DNA from 3 places in the Sporomusa aerivorans genome. Region 1 is predicted to be linked to each of the others. Evidence: riboswitches for the same ligand, from Rfam matches in the RefSeq annotation. Region 1 holds a riboswitch; each other region holds the start of a gene.

Region 1 (3,280 bases):
GTGAAATGCATTTTGTAGCAGGCGATGAAAGCTATTGGGGTGATAATGTTCTGAAGAGGACTGCGATCTTAAATGACGAGACGGTAACTGTTAATTGGGATAAAGGTGATAAAAGCCTTTGGAACATCATGGTAGTGGATGAGCATAACCGCAAGTTTTACTGGTGGAAACTAAACTTAAATGAGGGAACACGTATTATTTTAAAACCGGACAGAACAGCGGCTTTCCAATAGGCTGTCAGTGAGAATTAAAAAGTACAGCAACAACAAAGAGTAAAAACGACATTGGTGACAATGTCGTTTTTACAATACAAATTGCCAATCTTTTAAACAAAAAAGAAACTATATACTTGTCAGGCCGCGGATCCTTCTCTGGCAAGACTAGGAAAGCAATTAAAATTTCCCGGGAAATTGTCGAAATCTCCGGAACGGGCAGATATCACCCTGGAATCAGCGCAAAGCAGTGTAGGCTGACTCAATATTCATATTAGCCTTCTTTAGGGTTGATTATTCGCAGTGCATGAGCCATCACTATATAAGAAGAGATGGGAAATTAGTGCCTGCATATAACACATTTTTGCAAGTTGTGTAAATATCGTGGATATTTTTTAGGTTCAGGCTGACATTTTTGGCGAAGGTGTGATAAAATTAACAAATGTACTAGCAGCAGATTATACGCAGAAAGAGGACGATGTAATGACCGCCTGGAGTATATTCGAAATTATGGGGATAATAGCTTTTGCCGTATCAGGAGCATTAACCGGTATTCAAAAGCGGCTGGATGTTTTTGGCGTGCTGGTGCTGGCGGTGACAACAGCCATTGGCGGCGGGGTGCTACGGGATGCTATAATTGGTAATACACCGCCGTTGACGTTTCGAGATCCGACTTTTTTTATAATTAGCGCTCTGGCTACCATTGCCGTCTTTTTCACCTACCGGTGGCTGGATCGGTTCAAATACACCATTCAAATATTTGATGCCATCGGCCTTGGCGCCTTTACCGCCACCAGCGCCAAGCTTGCCCTGCAGCATAACCTGGATTCGCTGCTTATTGTTACGACAGTAGCTGTTATCACAGGCATAGGCGGCAGCGTCATGCGCGATGTGTTTGTAAAGGAGATTCCTTATGTCTTCCGGCAGGAAGTTTATGCCATAACCACTATCGTAGGCGCTATGGCTTTATACTATTCGCAGGCTTATTTTGCAGGCAATATACCTTTGTATCTTTGTTTTTGCATTACGACAGGACTGCGAATTTGCTGTATTAAGTACGGCTGGAATTTCCCCGTGCTAGGTATGGACTCTAAACGGACCGTGTCCGGCGGCCGGGATTCAGGCCGCTGATTAGCGGAGGTTTCCGGTGGAACCTATTTAGCCGGCTTGAAATTAATAAGCTTAATAAAAAAGTAATATGTCAAGTGTATTATTATACTGGTAGTATTCGTGGATACTACCAGTTTTAGTTTGACAAGAAATTCGGGATTTTAAAATATTCTAAAATTAAAAGTGAAAATATTGTCGAATGCATTGTCGAAACATATAATTATTTGCTATAATATACTAAATTATTGCTCGTTTTGACAAGAAAGTTAACTAGTGGTATTGACTAATTTAATAATTGGGCATTTAATGTGAGTAATGATTCTCTCATTTTATTGTATTGAAAACCCATAAAAAGAATACTGGGCAAACTATCCGAAAGGTTAGGACGCAAAGCCATGGGTCTAAAGAGGTGATAATCTATGATTGCCAGGTTGCTCTAATCAACTAACGAGATACTTCGTCAGTATTGGCAGCCGTCAACCTGACGTTTTTTTTATGTTAACGGGCTATTATACATATGTGATCTACGAATAAGTCACTGAATAAATATGAAGGAGTCATAACAGCATATGAAAATTACTAAAATTCAAACAAGGCTACTGATTATTTTATTGCCTCTCATTGTGGCAGTACTAGGGGCGCTGGCAGGACTCAGTTATTATCTTTCGACAAAGGCCCTTGTTCAGAGTGTTGACGAAACAGCTATGGCGATAGGTACCGATTATGCCAATCGTGTGCAGAGTGATATGGAAAAAATGTTATTTCAATTGGAGGACTTGGCTAGTACGCCAAATGTCCGCAGTGGTGCCGACAAAGCGCAGATTGTGCAGGCTATGGCCGAGACACAAACCCGCCTGGGCACTTTTGATGTTATGATTTTTGCTACGCCTGACGGCGCAGGAGTTTCTAATAAAGGCGCTGCTGCTACGTACAGTGACCGCGATTATTTCAAGCAGGTTATTTCCACAGGCAAATCGGTTGTTTCAGATCCCTTAGTCTCAAAGGCAACCGGGAAACTTGCAGTCGCTTTAGCCGTGCCGGTCACCAATAACGGACAATTGACCGGGGTTTTGATCGGAACATTTTCAATGGATCGTTTGAGCAATATGATTAAAGAAGTGAAATTCCTGGACACCGGCTATGGTATGTTGGCTGATAATAGCGGCGTGTTGATTGCTCATCCTAAAAGACCCGAACTCGCCGGTAAATTGAGCCTGCTTGCCAAGCAAATTAATCCCGAGCTGAAGCTGGCGCAGTCTGAACTGGATGAACGGCTGATAAATATATTTAAACAGGCGGCAGACTCAGGCAAACAGGGACGGGGGATTTACTCTTTTGTTGACGATGTGACCAGGATTGCCGTATCTACCCCGTTAGACCTGCCTGGCAACCAGCGCTGGATCATGCTGGTTGCGGCGCCGGAAGCAGAAGCTACTAAAGCGACAGATGCTTTGGCGCGTGCCATCCTTATTCTTTCCGTTGTTTGTTTAATTATCGCTGTTGCAGCTATTGTTGTGATTGCCAGACATATTGCCAAACCGATTGCCGTGATTCGGGATGAATGCCTGCTGTTGGCGCAGGGTGACTTAAGGGAACGGGCGGCCAAGGTTTCTTCGGAGGATGAAATCGGTCAGCTGGCGCAGGGCTTCCGGGAAATGAGGACGCAGCTACGGACACTGATTGCCAAAGTGCACTCACAAGCCGAACAATTGGCCGCTTCCAGTGAAGAATTGACTGCCAGCGCCGAGCAGTCTGCGCAGGCAGCAACCCAGGTAGCCGTCTCGATTACAGAAGTAGCAACAGGAGCAGGTGAGCAGTTGGCAGCTTCGCATGGAGCTACCGGTGTCGTGCAGGAAATGTCGGCCAGTATTCAGCAGGTTGCGGCCACTACCAATGAGGTGGCCGGCCAGTCCGCCCAGGCGGCAGCCAAAGCCAATGAAGGCAGTAATTCGGTAAAC
Region 2 (3,280 bases), 320 kb from region 1:
TTTACTTAGTTTACTCTTCACAATCGTGTCCAGTACCGTTGCTGTCGTAGTTTTCGTCATTCTGGCTACAGAGGCGGTAAGCCGCTATCGGCGTAAGGGCGACCGATTATGCTGATATTATTCGGTCTGTGGCTGACCATAGGTGTTTATCTGGGAGCTAAGCGCCTTTATCAATGGTCGAACAATTTAATTTTTTCGCCTCTGGTAATTTGTCCGGTGACAATAATTGTTATATTAGGAGCAGCTTCCATTTCTTTCTCCGCTTATTATACCGGTGGGCATTTTTTGAGTTTTATGCTGGAACCGGCAACTGTAGCAATGGCCGTTCCTATATATAAATATAGGAGAGTCGTCCAGACGTATATCACCGAAATACTAATCAGCGTGACAGGTGCGGCAATGGTTGCAATTGTGACTTCCGTAGCAATCGCCGAACGACTGGGAATAAACTCACAGATTGCAACCAGCCTGGCCCCGCGGTCTATCACAACTCCGTTGGCCATTAATGTTTCACAAACGATAGGCGGCAATCCGACAATAACCGCCGTTTTTGTTATCATCACCGGCCTGACCGGCGTTTTAGTATCGTCCCTTCTGCTGAAATGGGTTAGACGTCCAATTACTCAGGGCATGATGTTTGGCATATCAGCTCACGGGACGGGGCTTAGCAAAGCCTATGAAAAAGGAGCGTTGGAAGGGGCAGTTGCCAGCATTGCCATGGTATTCATGGGGCTGGTAACTATTATCATCGCTCCGCTGCTTGTTCCTGGTTGCCTGAACTTTTTCGGATAGTCGTCGGATAAGGAAGGTTAGCCTTCAGATGGGGTTAAACCCTCACCTGAAGCTAAGTCTGCTTTATTGCGACGATACTGGTAAAGTAGGATTTTACGAAGGAGGCTAGTGTGGTGAATCGAAACAAAATCAAAGCCGTAATTTTTGATTTGGACGGGACTTTGGTGGACAGTGAACCTAACTACTTTGCGTCAGACCGGAAACTGCTAGCTGAGTATGACATTGACTTTGACGAGATAATGAGAAATAAGTATGTAGGCGTTGGCTCCAGAGAGATGATCGGGGATATTATAAAATACCACCCAATAAGCGAAACAATCGAGAACTTAATGATAAAGAAAAACAAATATTACACTGACATCGCTAAAGCCAATACGGTCGTCTTTCCCGAGATGATCAGATTGTTGGATATACTTAAGAAAAATAATTACCCGACAGCCCTTGCGTCCGGTTCTTCTCCCGAGGTCATTGAGCTGGTTTTGTCTGTAACAAACTTAAGGCACTATTTTGATGTGGTTTTATCTGCCGAACATGTTGCCAAAGGCAAACCAGCCCCGGATATCTTTTTGGAAGCTGCCAAACGGCTGGGAATACCCGCCGAGAACTGTTTGGTCTTAGAAGATGCTCAGCCTGGTGTGGAAGCTGCTAAGAGGGCTTGTATGCGTTGCGTTGCCATACCTTACCTCATAGCGGAACCGCTTCATGATAGTTTTAGTAAGGCCGATATGTTGTTTAGAAAAGGAATGGCGGAATTTGCGGCTGAAACGGTGTTTGAATGGCTGACCAAGTACGGAGAATTTAGTCAAGAAATACAAATTGACAACACCTGGACTCACCGGGTAAAATAAAATATATCAATTAAAAGATTTGGCATACCCGCTGAAAGGCGGCGACGCAAAGCCGTGGGTCTAACGGCGTTATGCCTATGACTGCCTGGTTGCTCTTGCAAGTATTTTTGTGAGTGTACCAGGCATTTTTATTTTTTTATGCAGGAAATAAATGGAATTTTATCGTATTCTAATCTTGTTTAGAAAGTGAACTCGCCATAGGATCGATGCATCTTTACCGAAAAAGAGGTGTGACAATTGAAAGATCGACGGTTTTGGCTGGCTATTGTTTCGGCGTTAATGGCCTCGCAGCATAATACCGGTGAAGCGGCGCCAGCCGTAGTTGCCGATCCGGGTCGGGAATATTCTGTCCGTATACATTCGCCTGCCGCAGAGGAAGAGGCTATTGTCGCCTTATTTGACGATTGCCGATATGAGCAGGTTGTAGAAACTGCCCAGGCAACCTGGCCGAAGCTGGAAACTATGCCTGACAGGGTGCTGTATTGTGTCGCAGAGTGTTATATTCGTACCGGCCGGGTGACGCTTGCTAAAACCGGTTTTGAGATGCTTGTTGCCCAAAACCCGCAAAATCACCGGTTCCGTGCCGGCTTGGCTTATACGCTGATATATGCCGGTCAGCTGGATAAAGGTTTGGCTATGTATCGCCAGGTACTGACAGAAGATCAGGGAATGCTTGCCGGTGCGGCAGAAGATGCCGTGGCTCTTTTATCTTTGGGCAATACAGGCGGTGGAAAAGCGCTATTTCAAATGGTTATTGAAATTAGCCCGAACAAGCAGCACTACTCGCAATGGTATGAGAAAAGCTTGCGTATGTATAGGCTGGCAGATGATGCACCTGTGTCCAAGGGTTCAGAGACAGCGACTATTGACCGGCCTGTAATTTCAGCGCAGCCTGAGCAAAAGTTGCTGCATGCGCAGGCGGTGAAGATGGCGCAGGCTGGTCAATATCAAGAATCACTTGCTATTTTTGAACGTGCTGTTGCAGGAGAAACGCAAGATACAGCCGCTTTGTCGGATTATATTACTATTTTGCAACAGGCAGGCCGAAATGAGCAGGCTGTCAATATATTTGAACGGCACGCCGGCACTGCTATGCCTTATTCTGTGATCCGCAGTGTTAGCACTGCTTATTTTCAGCTGAAAGAGTATGATAAAGCCATGGCTGTGCTGCAGCCGTTCATTACTAGCGGCGAGAGGGAAGCGCTTTTTTGGGCGGGAGAAATGAGTTTGCTCTCGGGTGATAAGGCCGAAGCGACAGTCTGCTATGAACGGCTATTAGCCAAGAATCCTAACGATTATGAAGTGTATTTACGCCGTGGAATGTTGAGTCTCAAGATGAAAGATTACCGTCAGGCAGCCTGGGATTTGGAGCGGGCAAAACGGCTCATGCCTGACAGCCCGGACAAAGCTGACCGGTTGACAAAGGTGGAGCATAATTTAGCCACTGTGTATATGCACACCGGACAGGAACAAAAGGCTATTTCCATATTGGGAAAATACATAAAAAACTTGCCTGTCAAAGAAGCGCTTGCAGCCGATTATATTATTGCGCTCAGCAATACCTCTCAGTATGAACTGGCAGTGCAAGAAGGAGAGCGGTTATGGCCTGATTATTCGCAAGCGCCGCTTACCGGACTTAG
Region 3 (3,280 bases), 1.3 Mb from region 1:
GAGTTAACAATTTGCTGACTGCCTACAGCCATCTGTTCGATGGCTGAGGAAATTTCTCCGATCTGATTAGATACTTGAGCAACAAGTGTGGTAATTTCCAGGAAGGCTTGCCCGGAAGCATTGACTACTTCAGCTCCCAGCTTAACTTCCCTGGTTCCCTCATTCATGGCGATTACCGCTTTAGCGGTGTCGCCCTGAATCTCACTGATCAAAACAGCAATTTGTTTGGCTGCATCCTGCGATTGTTCGGCTAATTTGCGGACTTCTTCCGCTACTACGGCAAAGCCGCGTCCCTGTTCACCGGCCCTGGCTGCTTCGATGGCGGCGTTGAGGGCCAGTAGATTGGTCTGGCCGGCAATACCGGAAATAGTATCCACAATCTGGCCGATTTCTTTAGAGCGTTCGCCTAATTTGGCCACAACCCCAGCAGAACTTGTAACGGTCTGTTCAATATGGGTCATTTGACTTACTGCTTTTTCCACCGCGTTATTGCCTTCGTTGGCTTTGCCTGAAGCCTGGGCTGACTGGGTAGCGACTTCAGTGACGTTGGCGGCAATTTGCTGGATGCTGGCTGACATCTGTTGAACCACCGCCGAGGTATCATTGGCCGCGCTTAATTGTTCTTCCATGCCTTTAGATACATCGGTAATTGAATGTGTCACCTGCGTGGCGGCTTGCGATGACTGGTCGGCACTGGCAGTCAGTTCCTCAGCCGATGCGGCCACCATTTCTGAGGATGTATCAATTTTTTTTACAAGTGCCCGCAGGTTGCCTATCATGGTTTCAAAGGCCCGGGCCAGCCGGCCCAACTCGTCCTGTGAGCGTACATTGATGCTGGTTATACTCAGATTGCCGCCGGCAATACGGCTGGCTGTTTCTTCAAGAATCAGCAGCGGTTTGGTGATGCGTGCCGCTGACCAGAGAATAACTATGATAGCTAAAATCAGTACCGTAATAATTGTAATTAGTGAAATCCAGGCAAAGGCGTTTAGCTGGGCTTTGGCTTCGTTGGCAGGCACTGTTACTCCCAGGGACCAGGAAGTTCCGGTAATTGGTGCATAGGCTAAATACTTTTCCACACCTGCATAAGGATAACTGGAAATTCCTGTTTCTCCACGCAGCATCTTTTCAGCAGCTGCTTTCAGAGCGGGGGTTGCATTAGGATCGTTGTTAACATTGGCTTTGTTTACTAATTCTTTATTGGGATGGACGATTATTGTGCCGTCAGTCCGTAAAACATAGGCATACCCGGTCTGGGCCACTTTAATATCCAGAATACGCTTTTCCACTTCTTCGATATTAATGGCCCCAGCCAAAATTCCGATAATGCGTCCGTCAGCTTTGATGGGGGTAGCAATTACTACGACCAGTTTACCGCTGCCCGGGGATATAATCGGATCGGTGATGGTGGTTTTCCCCTCAATTGCCTGTTTGAAGTAAGGGCGGCTTGTTGAATTGCCCGCTAAGCCGCGGGTATCAACGTAGTTACCGTTACTATCTGTCCAAAAGATGTTTTCATATAGCTTGTTATTGTTTATTTCTGAAATAATATAAGATACCATGGCGTCGCGATTGCCGCTGGTCATAACCGGCGACCGTGCGATGGTTTCTAATTCGGTTTTATGCTCTACAAGCCATAGCCCGACAGCTTCGCCATTGGTTTGTGCCAAGAGCGAAAGTTCTTTTTCAACATCCTGTACCAGCATTTTTTGCGATTGCCAGTAATTTAGACCAGCAAGTGTGCTAAGCGCAATTACAAATAGCGTTATTACTGTTACGGCAAGCTTTGCTCGTAAGCTTTTCAAGCTCATCTCTCCATTTCCGCATTTAGTGCAAAATCCAGTTTAGGAGCAGTGTGAATAAGCTATATAAAATGCTGCAAAAGAAAACTATTAATAGAATGTTTAGCGTTATAATTAGTACATCTGCTAATAATGCTAATGCTCCGAAATTATTATTAATCTTCCAGAAATCCCTCCAATCCCGATCAAGGCGCAGCACGCCCAAGTTATGAATGTACCTGGTTCTGGCAGCAATAAGGCAGATCAGGAAAAAAATAAAGACCCGCTATGGGCAGGCCTGATCCATCGATTTAACAGAATCGAATTTGCAACCTGGCAATCATAGGCACTCACTGCCTTTAGACCCATGGCTTTGCGTCCTTGCCTTTCGGCAAGTATGCCTACATATTCAGTTTAATAGTATAATGTTCGTCTTGTAGACGGTATTCTCACATGACTGATGCCATCTTCATATACGACTTTTCTCGTCATACAGCTGCGTCGCCTGATAAATATTTTTTAGTTGCAAATGCAATTCCTGTTTCTTTTCCAGAGTTAAATCCGCCAAAATCGTTTTTCGATGCTTTTCTGCAATGGAATTCCATTGCTGGTAGAGGCTTTTGGATTTTTCGGTTAAGAAGACATTTTTCTCTCTTCGGTCTGTACCTGTTTCCCGGATGATGAGTCCTTTTTTCTCTAAACCGGCTAAACTTTTGGATATAGACGCCGGCTCAATTTTCAAATAACAGGCTAATTGACGCTGCGTCAGGGGGGCACTATTCATTAAAATTATGATTATTCCCCACTCTGAAAAATGAAGATTATAGGGTTTAAAAAAGCGATTTAAACTATAAGAAATAATACGGGTTGTTTGGAAAAGCTGATGCATGAGCATTTCGTCGATTTGCACTCAAAGTTACCTCAATCATTAGCTAGTTAAGTATTATTTCAAATTATATTACATTTATTTGCAAAAGTATACCAATTTCTGTATTAATTTTAAAAATAATGTCATATTTTTTCTTTGCGCGTAGCTTAGATAGTAGAAATAAGCTATACAAATACATATTCTGGATTTTTTATGTGAGCATGGATGTCACTCCGAGGGGAACACTACATAATATAACAAAAGAATCCGGAGGGGAATGATATGCATGAATATATCCGGCTTATCAGGCATACCGGCAACCGGGATTTATTCCGGGCAGTTGAGATGTCAGTGGCCGCTCTCGTTAATGACAGGCCGTTTCATATCCAGGCCGAAGGGCTGCGTGGTACAGGCAAGACGACTATTATGCGGATGGCACGGGCTTTACTGCCTCCTATTACCCGGATAAAAAACTGCCTGTACAATTGTGATCCGGCTGCGCCGCATTGCCCGTTCCATCGCCATTTGTCCCGGGATGAGATTGCAGTTTTAGGTACGGAAGAGGTTCCACGTCCTTTTTTAGAAATCTCGCAGGCTGCTAAACCCGGAACCGTTGTTGGCAGTATTGACC

The links. Region 1 has a riboswitch for cyclic di-GMP ahead of SATMO3_RS25395 (methyl-accepting chemotaxis protein). Riboswitches for the same ligand answer to the same signal wherever they lie in the genome.
Region 2: linked by a shared signal. The riboswitch ahead of SATMO3_RS26785 (tetratricopeptide repeat protein) and the one ahead of SATMO3_RS25395 (methyl-accepting chemotaxis protein) in region 1 are both predicted to bind cyclic di-GMP.
Region 3: linked by a shared signal. The riboswitch ahead of SATMO3_RS00410 (methyl-accepting chemotaxis protein) and the one ahead of SATMO3_RS25395 (methyl-accepting chemotaxis protein) in region 1 are both predicted to bind cyclic di-GMP.

Annotation. Positions count from the first base shown of each region.
Region 1 covers NZ_CP156926.1:5,302,126-5,305,405, reverse strand. Annotated here, with positions in the region: gene SATMO3_RS25405 (hypothetical protein) at 1-233, shown strand, start outside; gene SATMO3_RS25400 (trimeric intracellular cation channel family protein) at 639-1,343, shown strand; cyclic di-GMP riboswitch class I at 1,675-1,761, shown strand; gene SATMO3_RS25395 (methyl-accepting chemotaxis protein) at 1,892-3,280, shown strand, end outside.
Region 2 covers NZ_CP156926.1:5,626,346-5,629,625, reverse strand. Annotated here, with positions in the region: gene SATMO3_RS26800 (CidA/LrgA family protein) at 1-115, shown strand, start outside; gene SATMO3_RS26795 (LrgB family protein) at 109-792, shown strand; gene SATMO3_RS26790 (HAD family hydrolase) at 906-1,640, shown strand; cyclic di-GMP riboswitch class I at 1,652-1,737, shown strand; gene SATMO3_RS26785 (tetratricopeptide repeat protein) at 1,878-3,280, shown strand, end outside.
Region 3 covers NZ_CP156926.1:102,469-105,748, forward strand. Annotated here, with positions in the region: gene SATMO3_RS00410 (methyl-accepting chemotaxis protein) at 1-1,805, opposite strand, end outside; cyclic di-GMP riboswitch class I at 2,106-2,193, opposite strand; gene SATMO3_RS00415 (MarR family winged helix-turn-helix transcriptional regulator) at 2,251-2,691, opposite strand; gene SATMO3_RS00420 (magnesium chelatase) at 2,932-3,280, shown strand, end outside.